Linked DNA regions of Alkalihalobacterium alkalinitrilicum. The protein of the gene in region 1 interacts with the protein of each later gene in a pairwise test. Links are inferred from orthologs where the notes say so. Each region holds a gene or a part of one and is shown in the gene's direction. Other genes may lie near its edges. The genes, in order: rpe and eno.

Region 1 (15,303 bases):
AATAAAGCCCATTGAACAAGACGACTCGGAAGTAACATTTGCAAGAAACATCTCACGAGAACAGGAGAAAATCGATTGGCATAAACCAGGTGAAGAAATCTATAATCAAATTCGCGGACTTCACCCATGGCCTGTTGCTTTTACCACATTTGCTGGACAGCCTATGAAAATTTGGTGGGGGAATAAAGTACGAGTGAAAAAGGCGGAAGCACCTGGTACAGTAATAGCAGTCGAAGAGGACGGGTTTATTGTTCGAACAGGTAACGAGATCGCGATTAAGGTGACCGAACTTCAACCCGCTGGAAAAAAACGAATGTTAGCGCAACAGTTTTTACGAGGCGCTGGTATTACAACAGGAGATAGATTAGGAGATCATCATGAAAATGAAAACCGTACGTGAAGTAGCTCTAGATGTGTTACTTCAAATTGAAAAAAATCAAGCGTATAGTAATTTACTCTTAAATCAAACGGTACAAAAATCAAATTTGGACCCGAGAGATGTCGGCTTGTTAACAGAAATCGTGTATGGTACCGTTCAGCGTAGGGATACCCTTGACTTTTACTTAGAACCTTTCATAAAAAAAGGGAAAAAGAAGTTAGAGGATTGGGTGCTCGTTTTATTACGACTCTCCCTATATCAAATGGTATACCTTGACCGTGTACCCGACCGTGCGATTGTCCATGAAGCCGTGACAATTGCAAAGCGAAGAGGTCATCAGGGGATTTCTGGAATGGTCAACGGTGTGTTGCGAAATATCAGAAGGCAAGAGTTGCGGTCGTTTGATGAGATTAAAGATGAAACGAGTCGTCTTGCCATTTCAACAAGCCACCCGTTATGGTTAGTAAAACGCCTGATTAAACAGTATGGAACAGAAGTGGCCGAACAAATCTGTTTGACCAATTTGCAACCCCCTCAAGTAACGGTTCGTGTCAATCAAACGAAAGTTACTGTGGATGAAGCAATGGAGCTTCTTCAAGGAGAAGGCGTTGATGTGGAGCGTGGCCATCTTTCTGACGATGCCCTTATTATAAAGAAAGGAAACGTCACACATACGAATGCTTTTCAAAACGGGATCTTTACCATTCAAGATGAAAGTTCGATGCTAGTAGCTAGAGCCCTTGGTCTAAAAGAAGGTATGAACGTATTAGATTGTTGTGCGGCACCAGGAGGGAAATCAACACACCTTGCTGAGCGAATGAATGATAATGGACGAGTAGTTGCTCTTGATTTACATGAACATAAAGTGAAATTAATTGATCAACTAAGCAATCGTCTTGATTTAAAATCTGTCCAAGGAATGGCAATGGATGCACGTCTGGCAAGTTCTCATTTTGAGAATGAGAGCTTTGACGCGATCTTAGTCGATGCTCCTTGTTCAGGTTTAGGAGTCATTCGGAGAAAGCCTGATATAAAATGGACAAAAAATGCTAAAGATATTGAGGCTATACAAAAAATTCAAAAAGAAATATTAACAGCCGTTGTTCCGCTATTAAAACAAGGTGGGCGGCTTGTTTATAGCACATGTACGATCGACAATTCCGAAAATGAAGAAATGATACAATGGTTTTTAGATCATTTTAACGAATTTACGATGGATCCATCACTTAACGATCGTTTACCAGATCATGTATCAATTAATGTGGAAATGAATGAGGGTAGTTTAACCATTTTGCCACACCATTTTCAAACAGACGGATTTTTTATAACCTCAATGATCAAACGGTAAATCAATGAAAATGAGGACATGAAGGGAGTTCTTATGGAGGATAAAAAAATAGAAGCAAAGTTGGTCGAAACTGGAAACTTACCTTCCATTTATTCGCTTCAATTTAATGAATTAAAACAGTGGTTGCAAGAAAATAATGAGCCTGCATTTAGAGCTGGACAAATTTATGAGTGGCTTTATAGCAAACGGGTGGAATCTTTTGAGGAAATGACGAATTTATCCAAAGAACTACGTATGAAGCTAGTAGAGCAATTTAATTTAACCACATTAAAAACGGTGACGAAACAAGAATCGAGTGACGGGACAATTAAATTTTTGTTTGAACTTCATGATGGTTATTCGATCGAAACGGTTATTATGCGTCATAACTATGGTAATAGTGTTTGTGTAACGACTCAAGTTGGTTGTCGAATTGGTTGTACGTTTTGTGCTTCAACACTAGGGGGGCTTAAACGTAACCTAGAAGCTGGAGAAATTGTCGCCCAAGTGCTAGAGGCCCAACGCGCAATTGATGAAGTTGATGAACGAGTCAGTTCTGTAGTCGTCATGGGAATTGGGGAGCCATTTGATAATTACGAAGCACTCGTTTCATTCTTAAGAACAATCAACCATGACAAAGGATTAAATATTGGCGCACGGCATATTACAGTTTCAACGAGTGGCATCGTTCCATATATTTATAAGTTTGCTGATGAAGGGATGCAAATTAATTTTGCAATTTCACTTCATGCTCCAAATACAGAACTACGTTCAAAACTTATGCCGATCAATCGAGCATATTCGTTACCTAAACTAATGGAGTCTATTGATTATTATACGAATAAAACAGGACGTCGCGTTACGTTTGAGTATGGTTTATTTGGAGGCGTGAATGATCAAGCGGAACACGCTGAAGAATTGGCTGATTTAATTAAAAATCTAAAATGTCATGTAAACTTAATTCCGGTAAATTTTGTACTAGAAAGGGATTATAAGCGGACACCTAAAGAGCAAATCTTTGCTTTTGAAAAAATTCTAAAAGATCGTGGTGTTAATGTAACGATCAGGAGAGAGCAAGGACATGACATAGATGCTGCTTGTGGGCAGCTCCGAGCGAAGGAGCGTAAAGAGGAGACGAGGTGAAGAATTCATGAAGTATGCATTTAATACGAGTGTAGGAAGAGTGAGACCCCATAATGAAGATAGTGGAGGAATTTTCCTACACCCTAAAGGAGCCGTTTTGGCAATAGTTGCAGATGGTATGGGGGGGCACCAAGCTGGTGACGTTGCAAGTCAAATGACAAGTGATATTCTACAACAAAGATGGTTAGCTACATCAGAGTTACGGAAACCAACTGAAATTGAACAATGGATACGAGAATCGATTGAGGTTGTTAATGAAACCTTGTTTATGCATGCTAAAGAAAATCGAGACTGTCAAGGGATGGGGACAACGGTCGTTGTTGCTGTTTGTACGAATGATTTCGTATCTTTAGGTCATGTTGGAGATAGTCGTGGATATTTGCTAAACAGATGTGGATTTCAACAGAAAACTTCTGACCATTCTTTAGTCAATGAACTCGTCCGAACAGGTCAAATCACAGTTGAACAAGCGGAGCACCATCCGAGAAAAAACGTGCTTCTTCGTGCGCTTGGAACAGAACCTACCATCAAAATTGATGTAGAAACGGTCGATTGGGAAGAAAATGATACGATTATACTTTGTTCAGATGGGCTTTCAAATAAAGTAACGGATCTTGAGATCGAGGAGTTGCTCCAAACTAAAGGTCATAGCGTTAACGAAAAGGTAGACAAGCTTATAAAGATGGCGAATGAACGTGGAGGAGAAGACAATATTACCGTAGCGATTGTCCACTATACTCATGACCGTCAGGAACAGGGGTGACGTTTATGATAGGTACACGCATTAACGGTCGTTATCACATTTTAGAAACGATTGGCGGCGGCGGAATGGCATTTGTGTATAAAGCACGTGATGTTATTTTGGATCGTATCGTTGCTGTTAAAGTTTTACAGCCACAATTTTCAAGAGATGAACAGTTTATTAAGCGATTTAGACGTGAAGCTCAAGCGGCTACAAGTCTAGCACATCCGAATGTTGTTAGTATATTTGATGTTGGAGAAGAAGAAGATTTATACTATATCGTAATGGAATACGTAGAGGGACCAACATTAAAAGAATTAATTCAAGACCGTGGAGCCCTTTCACTTGATGAAACTATTGATATTATGTCCCAAGTTACATCAGCAATTGCTCACGCACATGCAAATCAAATAGTTCATCGGGATATTAAACCGCATAATATATTGATTAGTAAGAATGGTGAAGCAAAAGTTACTGATTTTGGTATTGCGCGTGCAATGTCAAGCGCGACGATTACTCATACTAATTCTGTTATGGGGTCCGTCCATTATCTATCACCTGAACAAGCAAGAGGTGGAGTTGTTACTTACAAGTCAGATATTTACTCTCTAGGAATTGTTCTTTATGAGATGGTAACGGGTCAGGTTCCTTTCTCGGGAGATACAGCGGTAACAATTGCTTTAAAACATCTTCAAAATGATGTTCCCTCCCCAAGACAAATCAATCGATTGATCCCGCAAAGTGTTGAGAATATTATTCTACGTTCTACTGCAAAAGATGCATTTCATCGATATGAAAGTGCTTTAGAAATGGGGGAGGATCTAGAAACAGCTTTAGATTCGTCACGTGCAAATGAACCCAAATTTACAGCTTCGGATGATGATGATGATGTCACAAAAGCGATTCCAGTCATTAAAGATCAAGGTCATTTAGAAAATTTAGATAAAACGATAGAAGTTAAGCCTTTAGATAATAAAACTGAGAAAAAAAAGCCTGCCAAACCACCAGAAAAGAAAAAAAAGAAAAAACGTTGGTTAACGACGTTACTCGTTATATTTTTCTTAATTATTGGCTCAGGAATAGCTGCTTTTGCCATTTTTCCAACTCTTTTAAAAGTAGATGAAGTAGAAGTTATCGATGTCATCGGTAACGAAATTCAAGAAGCTGAAGATTTGTTAGACGACCTTGGCCTTATCGTAGTACAGGAAAGAATTCCTGATGATGAAGTTCAAGCAGATCATGTTATACGTCAAGATCCTGCGGGGGGATCAGTGGTAAAAGTAGGGAGTACGGTGAAGTTGTTCGTAAGTGAAGGTCAAGAAAAGTATGAAATGCCTAATGTTGTCGGTATGCAAAGAGATCGAGCAGAGCGCATCTTGATTGATTTCGAGAATATCGAGTATCAGGAACGGCAATCGGATGAACCGCCAGGGATTATTTTAACACAAGAACCACAATCAGGCACTCATATCATTGCCGAAGAAACGACGGTTTATTTAACATATAGTGTTGAGCAAACTATAACTTTAAATAATTTACGAGGATTAACAGAACAAGAAGCGTATAATTACTTAGATGGAGAAGGTCTTTTAGCAAATGTAACATATGAACACTCGAATAATGTACAAAAAGATCATATCATTTCGCAGTCCCCAAGTGCTTTTACACAAGTTAGGAAAGGTTCAGAAGTAGCAATCACAGTTTCAAAAGGTCCTGAGCCGCAAAAACCAGTGGAGCCGAAAGAAGAAGAAAAAGAACCAACGAAAACGATTACCAGTGTACTTCCAGTTCAAGTAGATGAAGGAGATTCACCGCATATATTGATACGTTATGAAGATGCTACGACAGATGGGGAAAAAGTATTTTTTGATGATACGATTACAGAGTCTGTAACATTTCGAATTCCGTTAACAGTTACGCCAACTATAGATGGTTCTTATAAACTTTACATCGATGGAGAACTTTATAATACGTATGATTACACGTACTAACAATTTATTTAATAATGAGGCTGTTTTCATAAAAATAATGGAAATAACTCAACAGGCGTTGGTTGTATTAATGGCCAATTCTGAATGAAGAGTCTAATCAGTAGGAGACAGTCTCAAAGATCAGGAGGATTTCATGCCAGAAGGAAGAATAGTTAAAGCCCTGAGTGGCTTCTATTATGTCCACAATGAAGAGGGTATGTTTCAATGTCGTGGTCGAGGTGTTTTTCGTAATCAAAACATTAAGCCACTTGTTGGTGATTTTGTTCATTTTGAAGCAGAAAACCGAACAGACGGCTATATTTTGGACATTTTTGAACGTGAAAATGAAATGATTCGTCCACCAATTGCAAATATCGATCAGGCTATTTTAGTTTTTTCCGCTTTAGAGCCTGATTTTAGCCCGCTTTTATTAAATCGTTTTTTAGTCCATATCGAAGCTCACTATATTGAACCACTTATTTGTATAAGCAAAGTCGATTTATTAGACGATATTAAACAGCAAAAAATTATAAAATACAAAAGTGATTATGAGAGTATTGGTTACCAGGTGATTATGACATCGATAGAAACGAAGGAAGGGATTGGAAATGTCATCCCGTTCTTAAAGGATAAAGTAACTGTTATCGCAGGACAATCAGGAGTAGGGAAGTCATCATTACTAAATACTTTACATCCTGAATTAAATATTGAGACGAATGAAATATCCACTCATTTAGGACGTGGTAAACATACGACGAGACACGTTGAATTATTAGCAGTCGGAGAAGGTTTGGTTGCAGATACCCCTGGATTTAGTTCGTTAGATTTTGTCGGGATTGAAGCAGAAGATTTGTCCTTATATTTCCCAGAAATGAAAGAAAGAATGGGAGCTTGTAAATTCCGTGGGTGCACTCATACGAGTGAACCGAAATGTGCAGTGAAGGCAGCGGTTGAAGCAGAAGATATTCTAGAATATCGGTATGAACATTATTTACAGTTTTTAGATGAAATAAAAAGCCAAAAGCGGAGGTATTAATCATGATAAAAATAGCACCCTCGATTTTATCAGCAAATTTTGCAAAACTTGGAGAAGAGGTTAAAGATGTGGAACGTGGAGGTGCGGATTATATCCATATCGATGTGATGGACGGTCATTTTGTTCCGAATATTACAATTGGACCCTTAATTGTAGAAGCGATCCGACCAGTTACAACACTTCCACTAGATGTTCATTTAATGATTGAAAATCCTGATTTATATATTCCTCAATTTGCAAGTGCAGGTGCAGATATTATCACCGTTCATGTTGAAGCTTGTCCGCATCTTCATCGAACCGTTCACCTGATTAAAGAACATGGTGTCAAAGCGGGAGTAGTCTTAAATCCTGCCACTCCTGTAGATACAATCCAACATGTCATTAGTGACCTAGACATGGTGTTGTTAATGACTGTAAACCCTGGTTTCGGGGGGCAAAAATTCATACATAGTGTATTACCGAAAATTACTGCTGTATCTGAAATGGCTAAATCAAAAAAACTAAATATTGATGTTGAAGTAGATGGTGGAGTTAACGAAGAAACAGCAAAATTATGTATCGAAGCTGGTGCCAATGTATTAGTTGCAGGTTCAGCTATCTATAATAAAGATGATCGTTCTGCGGCTATTCAAGCGATTAGAGGATGAAGAACATACCTCCTCCAAATCGATTAATGAAAAAATGGTTTGTCCTATTTCTTAAACCAAGTTGCATAAGAGTGGTAGTTTTGCATATGAATGGTTGTAGGGTAGAACTAAATGGTGAAACTCAGTGGGGAACTCACATGAAAAAAAAGGGTACTATTTTGTCAGTGATGAATATACTAGTATAAATGAGCATTCATGAAATCATCCTTCATTTATTCGTTAGTCGGTAGCAATTCATGTTGAGGAGGAGGAGCTATGAAATTTTATACGATCAAGCTGCCTAAATTTATTGGCGGGTTTGTAAGAGCGATCCTAGGTTCGTTTAAAAAAAATTAAGAATCCAAAAATGCACCGTACCTGCCTAAAGACGGTGCATTATTTGGTTTGAAAAAACACTCTTTTGATTAAATAATTCTAGGAAAAATACAAAAAAACAAGAGGTCGACAAGTGTCAGCCTCTTGTTTCTTCAACGAAGCATGAAAGGACTTCGTTTAGTCTACACTGATAGTAGACATAATTCTTATACGCGTTCTACTTTACCAGACTTTAATGCACGAGCTGAAACATAAACTCGCTTCGGTTTGCCGTCAACTAAAATACGAACCTTTTGAACGTTAGCTCCCCATTTGCGCTTTGTTTTATTCAACGCGTGTGAACGCTGGTTTCCTGTGCGTGCTTGTCTACCAGTAATATAACATTTACGTGCCATAATACGCACCTCCTTAAACCCAATTAATCCAACCGAAATTTTTGTTCGGTTTTTAATTCATACTCGAATATCTTAGCATAGGGATTTTTATAATGCAACAGTTTCCAACTAATATTCAGTAAATATAACGAATCAAAACTTAACTTTATCAATGGATGTTTCTTGACAGCAACTTTCAGTAGAGTTAGCTTTTAAATTAAGGGATAGTATAGTAAAATGACGATACCCAAACATATTATAAAAGGGGGACATGTTAATGCCTGTAGAATTAAAAACACAAATGGGAGTTATTGATGTTTCTAAAGATGTTGTTGCAACAATAGCTGGTGGAGCTGCTGTCGATTGTTATGGAATCGTAGGAATGGCTTCGCAAAAACAATTAAAAGATGGTTTAAGTGAAATCTTAGGGAAAGAAAACTTTCAACGTGGTGTCATCATTCGAGAAGAAAATGAAGAAATTCATATTGATATGTACATCATTGTAAGTTATGGTACAAAAATTTCTGAAGTAGCTCATAATGTGCAAACGAAAGTGAAGTACCAACTAGAGAAAATGTTAGGTTTGGTTGTAGACTCAGTGAACATTTTTGTTCAAGGGGTGCGAGTGATCAACCCTTAAGTGAGTTAGGAGGAAAGATTTGTGTCAACAAATGGAATTGAGGCAATTCAATTAGCGCAAATGTTTATTCAAGGTGGCGCTAATTTAACAAAACATGCAAAAATCGTTGACTCATTGAATGTGTTTCCTGTGCCAGACGGCGATACGGGAACAAATATGAATTTGACGATTACTTCTGGAGTAAAAGAAGTTAGACAAGCATCGCAACAAAGTATTGCTGTAGTTGCCCAAGCATTTTCTAAAGGACTCTTAATGGGTGCGAGAGGTAACTCTGGTGTTATTTTATCCCAGCTTTTTAGGGGGTTTGCTAAAGGTGTCGAAGGAAAAACAACAATGGGTGGTAAGGACTTAGCGGTTGCTCTCGAATTAGGAGTGACAACAGCTTATAAGGCTGTAATGAAGCCAGTTGAAGGAACGATATTAACAGTGGCAAAAGATAGCGCTAAAGCAGCTGAAAAAGCTGCGAAAAAAAGTGAAGATCCAATCTCAGTAATGGAATACGTATTAACAGAGGCCAAAGCTTCTTTAAAACGGACACCAGATTTGTTGCCTGTTTTAAAAGAGGTGGGAGTTGTTGATTCGGGTGGACAAGGTCTTGTTTATATTTACGAAGGGTTCCTAGCGGTCTTAAAAGGTGAAACAATTTCAGGCCAAGAAGTGGAAACGCCTTCAATGGAAGACCTCGTTAAAGTTGAACATCATAACGCTCAAAGTATGTTAGCTACCGAAGATATTGAATTTGGCTATTGTACTGAAGTGATGGTTAAGTTCGACGAGGAAAAATTAAGACTAACACCTTTTAGTGAAAATGATTTCCGACAAGAATTAAATTCATTTGGTGATTCTCTTCTTGTTGTTTCCGATGATGACTTGCTAAAAGTACATATTCACGCCGAGTCACCTGGTGAAATTCTAAATCGAGCACAACGTTTTGGAAACTTAATCAATATTAAAATTGAAAATATGAGAGAACAACATACTCATTTATTAGATGAAACGAAAGCGGTTTATGGTGATGAAGCGGTTAGCCAAATTCCAACAGAAAAGAATGAGTATGGGGTCGTTACGGTATCGATGGGCGATGGAATTGAAGATTTATTTAAAGGGCTTGGGGCAAGCGTGGTCATACCAGGCGGACAAACGATGAATCCAAGTACAGAAGATATTGTTTCCGCAATACATAAAGCAAATGCTCATAAAGTGATTGTGCTTCCGAATAACGGCAATATTATTATGGCAGCTGAACAAGCTGCAGAGGTAGCAGATGCTGAAGTTATTGTTATTCCTTCCAAGTCTGTACCTGAAGGGTTAGCGGCGCTGCTTGCATTTAATCCTTTAACTTCCCTCGATAACAACGGGACAACCATGACGGATGCGATGGCAGGTGTAAAAACAGGGCAAGTCACATATGCTGTTCGTGATACGAATATGGACGGTATCGAAATTAAAAAAGATGACTATATGGGAATTTCTGAAAAAGAAATTGTTTCTGCTGGTTCATCTTTAGTTGATGTAACAAAACAATTGTTACAAGTTATGTTAGACGAAGATTCCGAAATTTTAACGGTTATCTGGGGAGTAGGAGCAACTGAAGATACAGTAGCTGATATAACTTCTTTCGTGAATGAAAAATTTGAAGATGTAGATGTAGAAATTCATGAAGGTAAACAACCTTTGTATTCGTTTATATTAGCAGTTGAATAAGATCATAATTAATGAGGCTGACTCTAAGTTTCTGTGCGCTCTACTCTTACACGGTATTTCATTTTCGTGTAGAGATGCCTAGCACTTTGCTTTTGGTCAACCTCATTTTTAAAGTGAGGTGAAAGGATTGAAGTACCGTACAGTGTTTGACATTATTGGTCCAATCATGATAGGTCCATCTAGTTCTCATACTGCAGGAGCTGCAAGAATTGGTCGCGTGGCTCGAACGTTGTTTGGCAGAGAACCAAAATGGGCCAATATTTACTTTTATGGATCTTTTTCAAAAACGTATAAAGGTCATGGTACCGATGTGGCAATTGTAGGTGGTCTTTTAGATTTTGATACTTTTGATAAACGTATTACAAGTGCCATTCAAATTTCCAAAACAAAAGGAATTGAAATTAATTTTTATGAAGAGGAAGCGGTGACAGATCATCCGAATACGGCAAAAATTATTCTTGGTGATGAAACAGATAAATTGGAGTTAGTTGGGATATCCATTGGTGGCGGAAAAATAGAAGTTATTCAACTCAACGGTTTCGACTTAAGACTTTCAGGTAATCATCCCGCAATACTTGTTGTGCATAACGACCGCTATGGTGTCATTGCGAGTGTATCCAATATATTAGCCAAATACCAAATTAATATTGGTCATATGGAAGTATCAAGAAAGGAAAAAGGACAAGAAGCTCTTATGGTTATTGAAGTTGATCAAAATGTAGACGAGTCTTTACTAAAAGAGATGGAAGCTTTACCTAATATTCATAAAGTGACTAAAATCCATGACTAGTAAATTGGAGGTTAATGATGTTTCGAAATGTTGCGGAATTAATTGAGTTAGCAGAGTCCAATCAAATTCCAATTTCTGAAGTGATGATTAAGCAAGAGATGGAAGTATCGGAAAAAAGTCAAGAAGCCGTATTTTCTTTAATGGAAAAAAACCTCGATATTATGGAAGAAGCAGTGAATCGAGGAATAAAAGAAAACATTAAATCCGTATCGGGTCTAACTGGCGGTGATGCTGTTTTATTACAAACATACATCCAATCAGGAAAGTCACTTTCTGGAGATGTTGTTTTAGATGCAGTAAGTAAAGCTATTGCAACAAATGAAGTCAATGCTGCGATGGGAACGATTTGTGCAACACCAACAGCAGGTTCCGCAGGTGTCGTGCCTGGCACATTATTTGGATTGCAAAATAAACTTAATCCGACAAAAGAACAAAAAGTAAGGTTTCTTTTTACAGCAGGGGCCTTTGGGTTTGTGGTAGCTAATAATGCTTCCATTTCAGGAGCGGCAGGTGGATGTCAAGCTGAGGTAGGATCTGCAACAGGTATGGCAGCAGCAGCGATCGTTGAGTTAGCTGGTGGAACACCAAGTCAATCTGCTGAAGCGATGGCTATTGCTTTAAAGAATATGCTCGGACTCGTTTGTGATCCAGTCGCAGGTCTCGTGGAAGTTCCCTGTGTAAAAAGAAATGCAATAGGAGCATCGATTGCCATTGTTGCTGCTGATATGGCATTAGCAGGTATCACAAGTCGGATTCCGTGTGATGAAGTGATCGATGCGATGTACAAAATAGGGCAGACGATGCCTATTGCTTTGCGCGAAACAGCACAAGGTGGATTAGCGGCTACCCCAACTGGCCGAGAGTTAGAAGCTAAAATATTTGGGATTTCTCTTGATAAAAAATGAGTCATTTAGTACAACCTGTAACCATATTAAAGGGAGTAGGAGAAGAAACTGGAAAACAGTTGGGGAATTTAGGAATTCATACGGTTGGAGATTTGCTAGAATATTTTCCGTTTCGTTATGAAGATTATCGAATAAGAGAAATACATGAAGTACAACACGATGAAAGAGTAACGATCGCAGGGATCGTTCATAGTGAGCCAACCGTAAGGTATTTCGGTAAAAAGAAAACAAGACTATCTGTCCGGGTATTAATCGACAATGTACTGATTACAGCTGTCTTTTTTAATCAAGGATTTATAAAAAAACAATTACAGATTGGCAGTTCTATTACTCTAACAGGTAAATGGGATCGTCACCGTTTGACCTTAACAGTGAACGAATTTAAGCTTGGTGACGTAACTCGACAAGATGAAATAGCACCAGTTTATTCTGTTGGAGGAAACCTAAAGATGGCCACGTTAAAAAAAATAATCTATCAGGGACTAAAGGAGTATTCTAATGAAATTCCAGAAATACTCCCTCCTTTTATTTTAAAAAAGTATAAATTACTATCCAAAAAAGATGCTGTCCTAAGGTTACACTATCCACAAACATTGGAACTGGTCAAACAAGCTCGGCGACGAATGGTCTACGAAGAATTTCTCCTTTTTCAATTAAAAATGCAATCGTTTCGTAAGTTTAAGCGAGAACAGACAAAAGGTCTACCGATGCCGATTGAACGTGAAAAAGTTGAACAATTTATTCAGACCTTACCGTTTCCCCTAACAGGAGCACAACAGAGAGTCGTTAAAGAAATTATGAAAGACTTGGTATCTGATTATCGGATGAACCGCTTGTTACAAGGAGATGTTGGCTCAGGAAAAACAGTTGTAGCAGCTATTGCCATGTATGCAACGGTTCAAGCAAGTTTTCAAGCCGCTTTAATGGTGCCAACCGAAATTCTAGCGGAACAACATGTTAGTTCCATTACGGAATTATTATCTCCATACGGTATAGAAGTCGCACTTCTATCAGGGTCTATAAAAGGAAAAAAACGTCGTGAACAACTTGAAAGGGTACGAACAGGGGAAATACATGTCGTCGTTGGAACACATGCACTCATTCAAGATGACGTCCACTTCAAGAAGCTTGGACTCGTCATTACAGACGAGCAACATCGCTTTGGAGTAGAACAACGTCGTATACTTCGTGATAAAGGAGAAAATCCTGATGTATTGTTTATGACGGCAACGCCTATTCCGCGTACTTTGGCTATCTCCGTATTTGGTGATATGGATGTATCGGTTATAGATGAAATGCCAGCAGGAAGAAAAACGATTGAAACGTATTGGGTCAAACACGATATACTAGAGCGTGTATTACATTTTATTGAAAAAGAAATAAAAAAAGGTCAACAAGCGTATGTCATTTGCCCACTGATTGAAGAATCTGAAAAGTTAGATGTACAAAATGCAATTGATGTTCATGCGATTTTACAAGCTCACTTTAAAGACTATCGAGTCGGGTTAATGCATGGGCGTCTCCATCCATCTGAAAAAGACGAAGTAATGGAGGCATTTAGTAAAAACGAGTCACAGATTCTCGTTTCAACGACTGTTGTTGAGGTTGGAGTGAATGTTCCTAATGCAACCGTCATGTTGATTTATGATGCAGAAAGGTTCGGTTTAGCGCAACTTCATCAATTAAGAGGTCGGGTCGGACGAGGGGAACATCAGTCTTATTGTATATTATTAGCGGATCCAAAGTCGGATGTAGGAAAAGAACGAATGAGGATTATGACTGAAACGACTGACGGTTTTACACTATCCGAGCGAGATTTAGAGCTTCGTGGACCTGGTGATTTTTTTGGTCACAAACAAAGCGGTCTTCCTAATTTTAAAGTAGCAGATGTTGTTCATGATTACCGAGCGTTAGAAGTAGCAAGACAAGATGCGGTCGAATTTGTGAACTCTACTAGCTTTTGGAAAGATCAAGAGTATAAATCACTTGTTTATTATTTAGAAGAGCAAGGTATATTAAGTGGAGAAAAACTAGATTAACTATTGCTATTCAATAGTTGGAATTATATACTACTATTAGTACCTAGTCATATATTTAACTTTAAGAAAGTTAATGTCTCTTAAGGAATAAAAAAAGGCATCGTTTTCGCTATTTTTTGCGGGAATTATGTTTTTCTAATGGATGGTGGCGTACATGAAAAAGTCAAAAAAAGAACGCCAAAAGCTGTTAAAAGAAACGATTGAAACAAATCCATTTGTAACCGATGAGGAACTAGCTAAAACATTTTTAGTTAGTGTTCAGACGATTAGATTAGACCGAATGGAGTTATCTATACCTGAACTGAGAGAACGAATTAAGGATGTTGCTAAGCAGCAACTTGATGAAGTAAGAGCCTTACCAATTGAAGAAGTCATCGGGGAAATTATAGATCTTCAACTTGACGAAAGTGCTATTTCACTATTGCAAATTGGGAACGAACATGTTTTTTCACGAACGAAAATCGCTCGTGGACACCATTTATTTGCGCAAGCCAATTCGTTAGCAGTAGCTATTATTAATGATGAACTCGCATTAACTGCTAAAGCGACAATCCGGTTTACTCGCCAAGTTAAAGTTGGAGAGCGTGTGATTGCAAAGGCGAAAGTGTTAAAACATGAAAAAGACCGGACCATCGTCGAAGTGAGTAGTTTTGTCAATCAAGAAAAAGTATTCTCAGGTGAGTTTGTTATGTTCAGATCGAAACAATCATAAATTATGAACATCGATTGTTGGCGGTTTTTGGGTAGGTTTGTCAAAAGGTTTATCAGGTTTTTGTAAAGAAAAAGAAGGAATTAAGGCAATCGATATTTAAACTATTATTGACCGATGAAAGAAAAGAGGTTTGCTAACATGAAACTCGCAATTGATGCTATGGGCGGTGACAAGGCACCAAAAGCCTCTATTGATGCCGCCGTAAAAGCGTTAAACGAATTTCCTGATCTTGCTATTACATTAGTAGGAAATGAACAAAAAATAACGAAATATATTCAACCAAGTGATCGTATTACGATTTTACATACCGAAGAAAAGATTGAAGATGACGACTCACCAGCAACCGCGGTTCGACGAAAAAAAGGTGCTTCAATGGTTCTTGCTGTTAAAGAAGTGAAGGAAGGACGAGCCGATGCATGTATTTCTGCAGGTAATACAGGTGCCCTAATGGCAGCTGGACTCCTTTATGTTGGCAGAATCCAAGGCATTGATCGCCCTGCATTAGCCCCAATGTTTCCGACGGTTAATGGTAAAGGTTTTTTAATTCTCGATGTCGGGGCAAACATGGATGCAAAACCTG
Region 2 (15,482 bases), 1.1 Mb from region 1 along the record:
GAAGCGCTTCGTTATTTCATTCTTCATGTTAATGATGACGGATATTTAAGTGAACCTGTGGAGAAAATGACTGAGGAATTAAAGGTATCAGAAGAAGAAGGCGAATTATTGTTGATGTTGTTGCAAAACATGGAACCGACTGGTGTTGGTGCAAGAGACCTACAAGAATGTCTCTTATTGCAACTAATGAAAAGAAAAGATCGCAACCAGCTAGCGGAAATTATTGTAGAACATCACATGAAATTGTTAGCTGAAAAACGTTGGAAAGAATTGTCGAAGGAATTGTCAGTAACACTTCAAGAAATTCAACAAGTTTATGATTTAATCCAAACCCTTCAACCACGACCAGGTGTGAATTATACGGATGATTTACCGAAATATATTCAACCTGATGTGAATGTTGAGGAAATCGAGGGTGAATTAGTCGTGCTCGTCAATGACGACTTGCTTCCGAAAATTCAATTAAATAAACAATATCAGCCTCTATTACATGATAAAAGTTCTGATGCTAATGAATATGTTCGAAAGAAATATGAACAAGTTCAATGGTTGTTAAAAAATATAAAGCAACGTCAAGTGACGTTATACCAAGTTACAGAAGCTATTGTCCGGCATCAGAAAGAATTCTTTTATAAAGGTCCTGAAGCACTTAGACCGTTAACATTACGGCAAATTGCCGAAGAGATTGACGTCCATGAGTCCACGGTTAGTCGGGTGACATCTAATAAATACATGCAATCTCCTCGAGGGCTCTTTGAACTCAAATACTTCTTTACGACTGCTTTATCGAATGGGAATTCTGGAGAAACGTCTTCATCTCATGCAAAAGAAGTGATAAAATCATTAATTGAGAAAGAAGATAAGCGCAAGCCGTTATCGGATCAAAAAATTGTAGAGGCCTTAAAATCTCAGCATCAAATTGAACTGTCTAGGAGAGCTGTCGCTAAATATCGAGATGAGATGAAAATTCAATCATCGTCTAAGCGCAAGCGTTTCGAATAGTGGAGGTAGCAATGGATAAACTAAAAGTAACGTTCTACACAAAAGAAAATTGTTCTTTATGTGATAATGGATTAACGGTTTTAAAAATCATCCAAGAAGGTGTACCATTTGATATTGAAATGATTGATATTTATAAAGATGATGAGTTACTCGAAAAATACCAAGTGATGATTCCTGTCGTTTCTGTAGATGGAGAAGACATTGATTATGGAATTTTATCAGAAGAAAAGATAAGAAACCGTTTACTTTCAGTTTCCAAAAAAAATTAACTTGAATTAAAGATCATTTCCTTGGTACAATAAAGGAGTTGAGAGGTTTTGATCTTTTTTTTACCCTAAACGGGACACATTTTGTCACTAAGGGACATATACTGTCCCTATAAAAGGGAATGTATAACAACAGAAGGAGAAAAAGGATGAATAATCTTTTTGACATTCAACAAAAACTTTTGCCTGATTTACTCGAAGTTTTGTTGAAGCGTTACAGAATACTCCAGTACATTCGTTTGATGGAACCGATCGGACGAAGAAGCCTCTCTTCTAATATGGACATTAGCGAAAGAATATTACGTGGTGAGGTTACCTTTCTAAAAGACCAACGTTTAATACATGTTGGAAGTGCAGGAATGAATTTAACGAGTGAAGGTAAAGATTTACTCCTAAAACTCGAAGGGATGATGAAAGATTTATTAGGATTGAAAGCTCTTGAACAACAACTTGAGCATGAGTTTCGACTTGATAAGGTCATCGTAGTTCCTGGAGATAGTGACCAATTTGATTGGGTCAAAAAAGAGATGGGCCGTGCTTGCGTTCACTATCTAAAAAAGCATGTTGATCTTCACTCAACGGTGGCTGTTACAGGTGGATCGACAGTAGCTGCAGTATCTGAAATGATGAGTTCAGATTTCCAAAGAGATGATTTATTATTTGTACCAGCAAGAGGCGGAATTGGTGAAGAAGTGGAAAATCAAGCGAATACGATTTGTGCTCAAATGGCAAGACAAACAGGATCTTCGTACCGATTATTACACGTACCTGACCAATTAAGCGAAGAAACGTACTCGTCTTTAATAGCTGAACCATCTGTACAAAGTGTGTTGGGCACAATTACCTCAGCATCAGTCGTTATCCACGGTATCGGTGAGGCAAAATCGATGGCACAGCGCCGCGGAGCTTCTGAAGAGCTTTTACAAAAGCTAATTGTTAACAAAGCAGTGGCTGAAGCGTTTGGTTATTATTTTGGTCAATTAGGAGATATTATTCACAGGGAACGTACAATAGGTCTTCAACTCGAACATCTAGATCATGACAAGCAAGTGATCGCGATTGCAGGTGGCGCTTCAAAAAATGGAGCCATTTCTGCATACTTAAAAAACGGCAAAAGCCGCATTCTTATTACAGATGAAGGTGCAGCAAAAAAAATAATAAATATAAATAATATAAAACCGCTATAAATGCGTGGGACTTCATTGCAACAAAGTGTGAGCTTTCAAAGGAATTTTATTGCAAGTTTTTATAACTAAGGAGGAAGATAATAATGGCAACAAAAGTGGGAATTAATGGATTTGGACGTATCGGTAGACTAGTATTTCGTGCAGCACTTAAAAACCCGAATGTAGAGGTAGTAGCGATTAACGATTTAACAGATGCTAATATGCTTGCTCACCTTTTAAAATACGACTCAGTTCACGGAAAGATTGACGCAGAAGTAACCGTAAATGGTGAAAGCTTAGTGGTAAACGGCCAAGAAATTAAAGTTATTGCAGAACGTGATCCTGCACAATTACCTTGGGGCAACCTTGGTGTAGAAGTTGTTGTTGAGTCAACTGGACGTTTCACAAATCGTGAAGATGCAGCGAAACATATAGAAGCTGGAGCGAAAAAAGTAATCATCTCAGCACCAGCAAACAATGAAGATATTACATTGGTTATGGGTGTTAACCATGATCAATATGATGCAGCGAGTCACCACGTTATTTCAAACGCATCGTGTACGACAAACTGCTTAGCGCCTTTTGCTAAAGTATTAAATGATAAGTTTGGTATTCGTCGTGGAATGATGACAACAGTTCACTCGTACACGAACGACCAACAAATTTTAGATTTACCACATAAAGATTACCGTCGTGCTCGTGCCGCTGCGGAAAATATTATCCCAACAACAACGGGTGCTGCAAAAGCTGTTGCACTAGTATTACCTGAGCTTAAAGGGAAATTAAACGGTGGCGCAATGCGTGTTCCTACGCCTAACGTTTCATTAGTAGACTTAGTAGCAGAATTAGATAAAGAAGTAACAGCTGAAGAAATAAACAATGCATTTAAAGAAGCTGCAGAAGGTGAATTAAAAGGAATCCTTGGTTATAGCGAAGAGCCATTAGTATCTGGTGACTATAACGGTAACCCAAATTCTTCAACCATCGATGCACTTTCAACGATGGTTATGGAAGGAAACATGGTTAAAGTGATTTCTTGGTACGATAACGAATCAGGATATTCGCACAGAGTTGTAGATTTAGTTGAATATATGGCAAAACAAGGACTATAATCTTCTATAGTGAAAGTTTTGGTAAGGGAGGGGAAAAGCACCAGCAGTTCTTTCTCCCTTTTTCTAAATCTTTCTAAATGTTCAATTCAAATTGAGGGGGTTCACACGAAGTGAATAAAAAGTCAATTCGCGATGTTGAATTAACAGGAAAGAAAGTATTTTGTCGTGTCGATTTTAATGTCCCAATGAGTAACGGACAAGTTTCTGATGATACAAGAATTCGTGCGGCATTACCAACGATCGAGTATCTAGCTGAACAAGGAGCAAAAGTCATCTTAGCGAGCCACCTTGGTCGTCCAAAAGGACAAGTCGTAGAAGAGTTACGACTAGATGCAGTTGCTAAGCGCCTAAGTGATTTACTGCAAAAGGAAGTAAATAAAACTGATGAGGCATTTGGTGCTGAAGTGGAACAAGCTATTTCATCGATGCAAAATGGAGACGTCCTTCTTTTAGAAAACGTTCGCTTTTATGCAGGAGAAGAAAAAAATGCAACAGAGTTAGCTCAGCAATTTGCTGCACTTGCTGACCTTTATGTAAACGATGCGTTCGGAGCGGCTCACCGTGCTCATGCTTCAACAGAAGGAATTGCCCATCATATCCCAGCCGTTGCAGGGCTTTTAATGGAAAAAGAATTAGAAGTGTTAGGGAAAGCTCTATCGAATCCTGATCGTCCGTTTACGGCCATTATTGGTGGAGCAAAAGTAAAAGATAAAATTGGAGTTATCGATAATTTACTTGATAAAGTCGATAATTTAATTATCGGTGGTGGCTTAGCGTATACGTTCGTGAAAGCGAAAGGCTATGAAATTGGCCAATCATTACTCGAAGCTGACAAAATCGATTTAGCAAAACAATTTATCGAAAAAGCTGAACAAAAAGGCGTGAAATTATATATGCCAGAAGATGTTGTTGTAGCGAATGAGTTTTCAAAAGATGCAACAACACAAGTTGTAGCGATCGATGAAATTCCAGCCGATTGGCAAGGTCTAGATATCGGTCCAAATACAGTCGATACGTATCGCAAAGTCATTTTAGATTCAAAACTAGTCATTTGGAATGGCCCAATGGGTGTATTTGAATGGGATGCATTTGCGAACGGTACGAAATCTGTAGCGGTAGCACTTTCAGATGCGAGTGATACGTTCACGGTTATCGGTGGTGGAGATTCTGCGGCAGCTGTTGAAAAATTTGATTTAGCTGAAAGCATGAGTCACATTTCAACGGGCGGTGGCGCATCATTAGAGTTTATGGAAGGAAAAGACCTTCTGGGAGTTGTCGCTTTAAACGATAAGTAATCAAGAAAGGATGTTCATATTGCGTAAACCAATCATTGCAGGAAACTGGAAAATGAACAAAACGATGGGGGGAGCTCTTCAATTTGTAGATCAAGTGAAAGGAAACGTTCCGTCAAGTGAACAAGTCGACTCCGTCGTTTGTGCACCAGCACTATTTCTTGATGCTCTTGTGAAAAGCGTTGAAGGAACTGAGCTGAAAGTTGGAGCACAAAATATGCACTTTGAAGAAAGTGGTGCGTTTACTGGAGAAATTAGTCCAGTAGCGTTGGCTGATGTTGGCGTAAATTATGTGATTATTGGTCACTCCGAGCGCCGTGAAATGTTTAATGAAACGGATGAAACGGTCAATCAAAAAGTAAAAGCAGCATTCTCCCATAATCTTGTACCAATTATGTGTTGCGGGGAAACGCTTGAGCAGCGTGAAGCAGGGCAAACGAATTCACTCGTTGGTGAACAAGTACAAAAAGGGCTTGCTAGCCTTACAGAAGATCAAGTGAATCAAGTTGTTATCGCCTATGAGCCAATTTGGGCAATTGGAACAGGTAAATCATCTTCAGCAGAAGAAGCAAATGAGACATGCGCCCATGTACGTAAAGTAGTTGCCGAAATGTATTCACAAGAAATAGCAGATGCTGTTCGCATTCAATATGGTGGTAGTGTGAAACCAGCGAACATTGCAGAATACCTTGGCCAAAGCGATATTGACGGCGCACTAGTAGGAGGAGCAAGCTTAGAAGCAGACTCATTCTTACAGCTTTTGGAGGCAGGGAAATGAGTAAGAAACCGGTGGCACTGATAATCCTAGATGGGTTTGCCTTAAGAGAAGAAACAAAGGGGAACGCGGTAACGCAAGCCAAAAAGCCGAACTTTGATCGCTATTGGGATTCATATCCTCATTCGACGTTAAAAGCATCGGGCGAAGCGGTAGGTTTGCCTAAAGGGCAAATGGGCAATTCCGAAGTTGGCCATTTGAACATTGGAGCAGGACGGATTGTATATCAAAGTTTAACGAGAGTGAATTTGTCTATCCGTGAAGGTGAATTTTTTGAGAATCAAACATTCAATCAGGCAATGGATCATGTGAAAGAAAAAAATAGCAGCTTACATATTTACGGACTTCTTTCCGATGGCGGCGTTCATAGTCATATTGATCATTTGTTTGCCTTACTTGAGATGGCCAAAACAAAAGGATTAGAACGAGTTTACATTCATGGTTTTTTAGATGGCCGTGATGTTGGACCGACTACCGCAGAAGTGTATGTTCGTGCGCTTAGTGAAAAAATAGACGAGCTTGGTATCGGAAAAATAGCAACGATTCATGGAAGATATTATGCGATGGATCGTGATCAGCGTTGGGAACGAGTGGAAAAGTCATATCGAGCGATGGTATATGGTCAAGGTCCTTCTTACCAAAGTGCACTCGAAGTATTAGAAGACTCGTACAACAATAAAATTCACGATGAATTTGTCTTGCCATCTGTCATTATGGATGAAAATAATCAACCGACTGGAACGATTGAAGATAATGATGCGATTATTTTCTTTAACTTTCGACCAGATCGTGCAATTCAAATGTCTCAAGTTTTTACAAATGAAGATTTCAGAGGGTTTGATCGTGGAAATGCATTCCCGAAAAACCTTCATTACGTATGTTTAACGCATTTTAGTGAAACGGTACAAGGTTTCGTCGCGTTCCAACCGACGAACCTAGATAATACTTTAGGTGAAGTGCTTTCACAACAAGGATATAAGCAACTTCGAATTGCAGAAACGGAGAAATATCCGCATGTAACGTTCTTTTTTAGTGGTGGCAGAGAAGAACCATTCACTGGTGAGGAACGAATTCTAATTGACTCACCGAAAGTAGCTACATACGATTTACAACCAGAAATGAGTGCGTACGAAGTAACAGATGCTCTCCTACAAGAAGTTGAAGCGGACAAGCATGATGCGATTATTTTAAACTTCGCCAATCCTGATATGGTAGGACATTCGGGTATGTTAGAGCCGACAGTTAAAGCGATTGAAGTAGTCGATGAGTGCTTAGGCAAAATCGTCGATGCGATTACTAAAAAGGGCGGACATGCGATTATTACAGCGGACCATGGAAATGCCGATGAAGTCATTACTTTAGATGGTGGGCCAATGACAGCACACACTACCAACCCAGTACCTGTGATCGTGACAAAAAAAGACGTGGAGTTACGAGAAGATGGGATTTTAGCTGATCTTTCTCCGACACTTCTTCACATACTGGGTGCGGAACAACCGAAAGAAATGACAGGAAAAACATTAATTAAGTAAATTTTGTTACATTTTTATGTTTGTTAGAGGGTTTTAATGTTTAATCACGAATGATGAATAGGCATTAACGGACATCCTAGAAATGGATACAAAACTGGAAATTATTATTGTTAAAAACGAGGAGATGACGATAAAATGACAATGATTACTGATGTTTATGCACGTGAAGTTCTAGACTCTCGTGGAAATCCAACAGTTGAAGTAGAAGTATATTTAGAATCTGGTGCAATGGGTCGCGCTTTAGTACCAAGTGGAGCGTCTACTGGTGAGTATGAAGCGGTAGAACTTCGTGACGGTGGCGACCGTTTCATGGGTAAAGGGGTACAAAAAGCGGTTGAGCACGTAAACGAAGAGATTGCTCCTGAACTTATTGGCTGGGATGCTTTAGACCAACTTGGCATCGACCAACATATGATCGAGCTTGATGGTTCAAGCAACAAAGGAAAACTAGGTGCGAATGCGATTTTAGGTGTTTCGATGGCTGTTGCACGTGCAGCTGCAGAAGCTCTTGGTATGCCGCTATATATGTACTTAGGCGGTTTCAACGGAAAAACGTTACCAGTACCGATGATGAACATTTTAAACGGTGGCGAGCATGCAGATAACAACGTTGATATTCAAGAATTTATGGTAATGCCAATCGGTGCAGAAACGTTTAAAGACGGACTTCGCATGGGAACTGAAATTTTTCATAATTTAAAATCTGTTTTAAAAGGAAAAGGCTTAAACACAGCGGTTGGTGACGAAGGTGGATTTGCACCGAACCTTTCTTCAAACGAAGAAGCTCTACAAACCATCCTTGAAGCGATCGAAAAAGCGGGTTATAAGCCAGGTGAAGAAGTCGTTCTAGCGCTTGACGTTGCTGCTTCAGAGTTATATAGAGACGGCAAATATCACCTTGATGGTGAAGGTGTTGTAAAAACATCTGAAGAAATGATCGATTTCTATAGCGACCTTGTTGGTAAATACCCAATCATCTCTATCGAAGACGGTTTAGATGAAAACGATTGGGATGGATGGAAGAAACTTACGGATACACTTGGAGAAAAAGTTCAGTTAGTGGGTGACGATTTATTCGTTACCAATACTGAAAAGCTTTCTGAAGGAATCGAAAAAGGTGTAGGTAACTCGATCCTTATCAAAGTAAACCAAATCGGTACATTAACGGAAACGTTTGATGCAATTGAAATGGCAAAACGTGCAGGCTACACAGCGGTAATCTCTCACCGTTCGGGTGAAACAGAAGACAGCACGATCGCTGATATTGCCGTAGCAACGAATGCTGGACAAATTAAAACAGGTGCTCCTTCCCGTACTGACCGTGTGGCCAAGTACAATCAACTTCTTCGCATTGAAGATGATTTAGCAAACGTTGCTAAATATGGTGGGAAAAAAGCATTTTATAACTTAAATAAATAATGAATTTATTAAAGAGGCTGAGACTTTGAATTCAGCCTCTTTTTACATGGATAAGAAAAGGAGCTAAGTTTGTTCATCAATTTAAGATTAAAAAAGCAAAAGCGGTCACTATGAGAGCGTTATAGTGACCGAACCCAAAGAGAAAAGGTCAAAGCGGTAACTAAGAAAGCGTCATAGTGACCGAACCCGAAGAAAAAAAGCAAAAGCGGTAACTATGAAAGCATCATGGTGACCGAACACGAAGAAAAAAAGCAATAGCAGTCACTAAGAAAGCGTCATAGTGACCGAACCCAAAGAGAAAAAGCCAAAGCGGTAACTATGAAAGCGTCATAGTGACCGAACCCGAAGAAAAAAAGCCAAAGCGGTAACTATGAAAGCGTCATAGTGACCGAACCCAAAGAGAAAAAGCCAAAGCGGTAACTATGAAAGCATCATGGTGACCGAACACGAAGAGGAAAAGTCAAAGCGGTAACTATGAGAGCGTTATAGTGACCAAACCCAAAGATAAAAAGCCAAAGCGGTAACTAAGAAAGCGTCATAGTGACCGAACCCAAAGAGAAAAAGCCAAAGCGGTAACTATGAAAGCGTCATGGTGACCGACCACGAAGAGAAAAAGCCAAAGCGGTCACTATGAAGTAACCATGGGTGACTAGGTAGTAGTGAAATATAATGAGGGTAACTATCGACATATCGACAAATTTAATTGTTCATTAAATAAATGTGGGTATAATGCTATTGAGAAGTAGTTGCCACAAGTATTGCTTTTATGATAAATTAGTATAAGCGCATACTGTGCTTGGAGGTGGATCATTCAGTGCAAATGTTAATGTTCGTCTTATTAATTATTGTTTCAATCGCCCTAATTGCTGTTGTTTTATTGCAAGCGGGTAAGAGTGCAGGTCTTTCTGGAGCAATTTCTGGTGGTGCAGAACAACTATTAGGGAAACAAAAAGCTCGCGGTATCGATGCAGTTCTTGCACGTGCAACAGTCGTCCTTGCAGTATTGTTTTTTGTTTTAACTATTGCGGTAGCATACTTTATGTAATAATCCAAAAGCAGCTGAAGCAATCTTCACTGCTTTTCTTTATACTTTAAGAAGGGAACCATTCAATCAAGTATAAAGTATAAGAAAGGACTACGATTTTCACTGTTTACAGTGCGAGATCGTACTTTTCAATTCGTTGAGAAAACTCGGCAACTTTGTCGGGTTTTTATTATAAAATTTTAAACTGGAAAAATAGACCAATCTAGAAATGTTTTGGTTTTGCCATAATACGCTTTAAAAAAGTCATTTTAGAGGATGATCATTTTTGGCGATTATTAATCGTGTATACTGCAATACTATTCTTTATTCGAAAGTAGTATTTATCCCGTTTAACTGGCGCTAAGACTCCCACTTCAAGGCTTTGAGGGCAACAAGAAAGGCTAAGTGGGAGATAAGCGCCAGTAACAAGTAGTGAACACAGACTAAGTTCGCCACGTCCTGTGGCAACGTCTGTGTGACCCACCTCGTGTGGGCCCCAACTAACAATCAGTGGGGGATGAAAGAAAACCCCCACTGATTGAAGTTTCACTTTATGTCACGGTGAAAATGAATGTATGAATTTGGGAAGATTCGGCTACGAATTTTTCCCTTCACTTTTAATAGAGAACGCAACTTCAGGTGAAACTAAAGAATAGATTGAGGTCTGTGAAATGAAAAGGTAGGTACGAACGTATGAAAATAGTTGCTCCAAAACCATTTACATTTGAAGGTGGAAAGCGAGCGGTATTGTTGCTCCACGGTTTTACAGGGAATACGGCGGATGTGAGAATGTTAGGGAGGTATTTGCAAGAACAGGGATACACGTGTCATGCTCCTTTATATAAAGGACATGGGGTCCCTCCCGAAGAGCTCGTCCATACAGGCCCTGAAGATTGGTGGCAGGATGTTGAAGCAGGCTACAATTTCCTAAAAGAACGGGGTCATGAAAAAATTGCGGTATGTGGACTTTCGCTCGGAGGTGTATTTTCGTTAAAAGTCGGCTACACTTTACCGGTAAAGGGTGTCGTGCCAATGTGTGCCCCGATGAATCCAAAAACGGAAGTCGCGATGTATGAAGGCGTACTTGAATATGCGAAAGAGTACAAGCGTCGTGAACAAAAGAGTGAAGAACAAATTGAGCAAGAGATGAGGGAGTTTAAGCAAACCCCGATGCAAACATTAAAAGCTTTGCAGCAACTCATTAATGATGTACGAGAGCAGTTAGACTATATATATGCCCCAGTTATGGTCGTACAAGCTCGTCATGATGAAATGATTGATACTAATAGTGCAAATATTATATATGAGCACGTTGAAAGTGATAAGAAAGCAATTAAATGGTATGAAAACTCGACACACGTTATTACGCTAGACAAGGAAAAGGAACAATTGCACGAAGATATCCTACAGTTTTTAAATAAATTAAACTGGACTGAATCGTAAGAATAAAAGAAAGGAGTGTAAGAATATGACTGAAGAAAAAATTCAACACCTCTTAGAATTTATGCGGGAAGAGGCTTATAAACCATTGACCGTTACCGAGCTAGAAGAGGCATTCGGATTAAAAGACTCAAGTGAATTTAAAGAATTTGTTAAAGTTTTAAACACGATGGAAGAACAAGGACTGATCGTTAGAACTCGAAGTAATCGTTACGGTGTTCCTGAACGAATGAATTTAATCAAAGGTAGAGTGCAAGGAAATGCGAAAGGTTTCGCCTTTATTATTCCAGAGGTACAAGGAGAAACAGATGTTTATGTATCGCAAAGCGATTTAGGAGGAGCAATGAATGGAGACACGGTACTCGTTCGTTTGCACCCGAAATCGACTGGAACGAGACCAGAAGGAAGTATTATTCGTATTATCGAGCGGGGAATGCAGCAGATCGTTGGTACATATATGGACCACGAACAATATGGAATGGTTGTCGCAGATGACAAACGGATTCCGAATAACATCTTTATACCAAAGACCGCTTCAAAAGGAGCAGCAGAAGGTCATAAGGTTGTTGTTAAAATTACTAAATTCCCTGAAGGGCGTAACAGTGCTGAAGGGGAAGTCACCGAAATATTAGGGCATAAAAACGACCCTGGAATTGATATTTTATCCATTATTCACAAACATGGATTACCGCAAGAGTTTCCGCAGGATGTCCTAAATCAAGCGGAGGGTGTTCCTGACGAAATTGATCCTGAAGAAATAAAAAATCGCCGCGACCTGCGTGATAAAACCATTGTAACGATTGATGGTGCCGATGCAAAGGACTTAGATGATGCAGTTAACGTTGAAAAATTAGAAAACGGAAACTATTTGCTAGGCGTTCATATTGCTGACGTCAGTTATTACGTGAAAGAAGGATCGCCTATTGATGTGGAAGCCGAAGAGCGTGGTACGAGTGTTTATTTAGTAGACCGCGTTATTCCAATGATCCCGCATCGTCTATCGAATGGGATTTGTAGTTTAAATCCAAAAGTCGATCGCTTAACTTTATCTTGTGAAATGGAAATTACTCCAGACGGACAAGTGATCGCTCATGATATTTTCCAAAGTGTCATTCGAACGACAGAACGGATGACGTATACTGAAGTGAGAAAAATTTTACAAGATGAAGACGAAGAAGTACTTCAGCGCTTTGAGCCGCTCATTCCGTTTTTTAAACAAATGGGCGAATTAGCTAACATCCTTCGTAAAAAACGTTTTGAACGTGGTGCGATTGATTTCGATTTTAAAGAGGCGAAAGTATTAGTAGATGAGGAAGGCAAGCCAACAGACGTTGTCATCCGCGAACGGTCCGTAGCAGAGCGGTTAATTGAAGAATTTATGTTAGCGGCAAATGAAACGATTGCCGAACATTTTCATTGGTTAAAGGTTCCGTTTATTTACCGTATTCACGATGATCCGAAAGAAGATAAACTTAATAAATTTTTAGAATTTATTACGAACTTCGGATATGTTGTACGTGGTACGGCAAATTCAATTCATCCACGCGCTTTGCAGCAACTTCTTGAAGCGGTTCGCGGCGAGCCTGAGGAAACGGTCATTAGTACCGTAATGCTTCGTTCGATGCAACAGGCAAAGTATAACCCTGAAAGCTTAGGTCACTTTGGGCTTTCTACAGAGTTTTACACGCATTTCACATCACCAATTCGTCGTTATCCTGACTTAATTGTGCATCGACTGATTCGCACATACTTAGTCGAAGGCAAGACGGATGAAAAGACGCAAAGTCATTGGAAAAACCGTTTGGATGAAATTGCGAAACATTCATCGGAAATGGAACGTCGCTCGGTCGATGCTGAACGTGAAACGGACGAAGTGAAAAAAGCACAATATATGGAAGATAAAATTGGTGAGACATTCACGGGAATGATTAGTGGTGTGACGAACTTTGGTATCTTCGTTGAGCTTGAAAATACAATCGAAGGTCTTGTTCATGTGAGCTATTTAACCGATGACTATTATAGTTATGACGAGCGCGCGTATGCTATGATTGGTGAACGCACAGGTAATGTGTTCCGTATTGGGGATGAGCTTGAAGTTCGTTGTATAAACGTCAATGTTGAAGAATCATCGATTGATTTTGAAATTGTGGGTATGAAAGAACCGAAGAAACGAGACCGAAAAGTTTCACCTCAAGTTATCGTTGGACCGAAACGCGGCAAAAAAGCTGGTGGTGGAAAAGAAGGACAAACTGGACAAGACAAAGACAAGAAAAATAAAGGCAAACGTAAGAAAAAAGGCTTTTATGAAAATGCCCCTAAGAATAAACGAAACAAAGGTAAAAAGAAAAAACGTTAACCGAGAGTTGTTTACTTGGGGAGTTTAAGTAAGGAGACGGCAATGATGTTTGCCGTCTTTTTAGATTGGCGTGCATATAGTTGGAGTGAGTGAGTTCGCTTATCTCTTCAAATAACGATTTTTCTTTAAAATAGACCTGAGTTTGCCGATAAGCGAAGTTCCAAGACAAAGCGTCAACTGGCCAGCAAGTTGCTTTTTAGCTGCTGTCACTGCATGGATTATGGGTGCTTGTTAACTATAAAGCCGCTTGCTTTATTTAGCACTTTACTATGAATTATTATGGGGATTTGATATAATAGTAAAAATGACGACAAAAATTGGTAGGTGTATGAGAAATGGCGAAAAAAGACAGTAATGTCATTGCTCAAAATAAAAAGGCATCCCATGACTATCATATAGAAGAAACGTTTGAAGCAGGGATGGTACTGCAAGGCACAGAGATCAAGTCGATCCGTGCAGGTAAAATGAACATAAAAGATGCTTTTGCAAAAATACAAAATGGTGAAATCTACTTATGGAATGCACACATTAATACTTATGAGCAAGGAAATCGATATAACCACGATCCGTTAAGGACGAGGAAGTTATTGCTTCATAAAAAGCAAATTAACCAACTTATCGGAGCTTCTAAAGAACAAGGCTACTCTATCGTTCCATTAAAAGTATATATTAAAAATGGTTTTGCAAAAGTTCTAATTGGACTAGCGAAAGGGAAGAAAAAGTTCGATAAGCGTGAAGACTTAAAGAAGAAAGATGCAAAACGTGAGATTGAACGTGCCTTCCGCGATAAGCAGAAAGTATAACACAAGTGCCTTTGTAAGCCATGTTGTTCTACATTGTGTGAGTGAATTGCATATGGGATAATTTGTCATTTGAAAATTGGTGTAGATATGCTATAATGTAATTCCAGACGGCGAGATGATCGCTTCTGGATTACAACTGGCTCATATGCCTAACTTCTGTTTTTAGCTGCTGCGTCTGAATAAGTCGTGTATGCTATTTCTAATCTGGGGACGTTTTGGATTCGACAGGGGTGGGTTGAGCTTAAGTTGCGAGTCGAGGGGGTCGGCCTCGTTAAAACGCCAACGCCTATAACTGGCAAAACTAACAATAACTTCGCAGTAGCAGCTTAATAGCGCTTTGCGGTTCCACCCTCCATCGCCCATGTGGTAGGGAACGGGACTCACTCTAAGTGGGCTACGCTGGCTGTCCTCCGTCTGGGGACGAAGGAAGAGAACAATCAGACTAGCCTTACTGAAGCCTGTTACTGGGCCGAAGTAAGTGCGAAATGCTAATACAGTAACTACACTCGTAGAAGCTTAAGTATCGACATTCTTGGACGTGGGTTCGATTCCCACCGTCTCCACCAAAATAACGTGAAAAAGACCACCGTGTTAGGTGGTCTTTTTCTGATTCTTTTACTGAATTTGAAAAAACTTTTCCTCAAAGGCTTTCTTCGCTTTAAGTAATTCCTCTTTATAGTCTTTCTGTATGACTTTCTATTGCTTAAACAATTCCAAACGCATTACTTAAACACAATTATTAAGCTCCTTGTTCATTCGGATCAACTCGTCCTCCGCGCCCTTTTTCCTCACGACGCAACTGCAACACTATCCATGTAACCATCAGAAGGGCGATTAAAATAAGTCCACATATCGTAATGACAATGCCATACCACTCGTAATGTTCCCATATAACACCACCACTCGTTCCAATCACACTAGAGCCGAGGTAATAGCAAAGTAAATATAAAGAAGCGGCTTGTGATTTATAATTAGTCGCTAATTGTCCAACCAGGCTACTTGCAATCGAATGACTGCCAAAAAAGCCGAATGTAAAAACCGCTAACGCTAGTAAAATTAGCCATATATTGGAACTTAACGTTAATAAAGCACCAAGAAGCATAATTAATATCGTGACTGGTAAAGTTTTAGGTTTCCCAAAATGATCACTGACTCTCCCCATAAACGTTGAACTAAAAGTTCCGACAAGATAAATTAAAAAAACGAGTCCAATTAGTGTTTGACTTAGAAAATAAGGGGGAGCCATGAGTACAAAACTAATATAATTGTAAACCGTGACAAACCCGCCCATCAGA

The links.
Region 2: the proteins of rpe (region 1) and eno interact in binary tests that used the Escherichia coli proteins (3 or more experiments, as listed by UniProt). The link is inferred for Alkalihalobacterium alkalinitrilicum from one-to-one orthologs.

The regions. Positions count from the first base shown.
Region 1 is NZ_KV917368.1:5,401,766-5,417,068, forward strand. Bases 5,661-8,421 are described here. They hold rpe (ribulose-phosphate 3-epimerase), read left to right. Parts: upstream 5,661-6,599; coding sequence 6,600-7,244; downstream 7,245-8,421. Other genes in these bases: rsgA (ribosome small subunit-dependent GTPase A), read left to right, coding at 5,716-6,597; spoVM (stage V sporulation protein SpoVM), read left to right, coding at 7,500-7,580; rpmB (50S ribosomal protein L28), read right to left, coding at 7,766-7,954; BK574_RS26170 (Asp23/Gls24 family envelope stress response protein), read left to right, coding at 8,211-8,421. Outside these bases: fmt (methionyl-tRNA formyltransferase), read left to right, coding at 1-400; 16S rRNA (cytosine(967)-C(5))-methyltransferase RsmB, read left to right, coding at 378-1,727; dual-specificity RNA methyltransferase RlmN, read left to right, coding at 1,761-2,849; BK574_RS26135 (Stp1/IreP family PP2C-type Ser/Thr phosphatase), read left to right, coding at 2,857-3,612; pknB (Stk1 family PASTA domain-containing Ser/Thr kinase), read left to right, coding at 3,618-5,582; more of BK574_RS26170, read left to right, coding at 8,422-8,573; BK574_RS26175 (DAK2 domain-containing protein), read left to right, coding at 8,595-10,277; sdaAB (L-serine ammonia-lyase, iron-sulfur-dependent subunit beta), read left to right, coding at 10,405-11,067; sdaAA (L-serine ammonia-lyase, iron-sulfur-dependent, subunit alpha), read left to right, coding at 11,085-11,972; ATP-dependent DNA helicase RecG, read left to right, coding at 11,969-14,011; transcription factor FapR, read left to right, coding at 14,166-14,723; phosphate acyltransferase PlsX, read left to right, coding at 14,862-15,303. UniProt on the Escherichia coli protein: Catalyzes the reversible epimerization of D-ribulose 5-phosphate to D-xylulose 5-phosphate.
Region 2 is NZ_KV917368.1:4,289,886-4,305,367, forward strand. The notes cover bases 6,483-9,422. They hold eno (phosphopyruvate hydratase), read left to right. Parts: upstream 6,483-7,280; coding sequence 7,281-8,564; downstream 8,565-9,422. Other genes in these bases: gpmI (2,3-bisphosphoglycerate-independent phosphoglycerate mutase), read left to right, coding at 6,483-7,145; secG (preprotein translocase subunit SecG), read left to right, coding at 9,385-9,422. In the rest of the region: rpoN (RNA polymerase factor sigma-54), read left to right, coding at 1-1,002; BK574_RS20775 (glutaredoxin family protein), read left to right, coding at 1,014-1,271; BK574_RS20780 (sugar-binding transcriptional regulator), read left to right, coding at 1,418-2,455; gap (type I glyceraldehyde-3-phosphate dehydrogenase), read left to right, coding at 2,539-3,546; BK574_RS20790 (phosphoglycerate kinase), read left to right, coding at 3,657-4,841; tpiA (triose-phosphate isomerase), read left to right, coding at 4,861-5,616; more of gpmI, read left to right, coding at 5,613-6,482; more of secG, read left to right, coding at 9,423-9,609; BK574_RS20815 (alpha/beta hydrolase), read left to right, coding at 10,282-11,031; rnr (ribonuclease R), read left to right, coding at 11,057-13,384; SsrA-binding protein SmpB, read left to right, coding at 13,720-14,187; BK574_RS20835 (MFS transporter), read right to left, coding at 14,927-15,482. UniProt on the Escherichia coli protein: Catalyzes the reversible conversion of 2-phosphoglycerate (2-PG) into phosphoenolpyruvate (PEP). It is essential for the degradation of carbohydrates via glycolysis.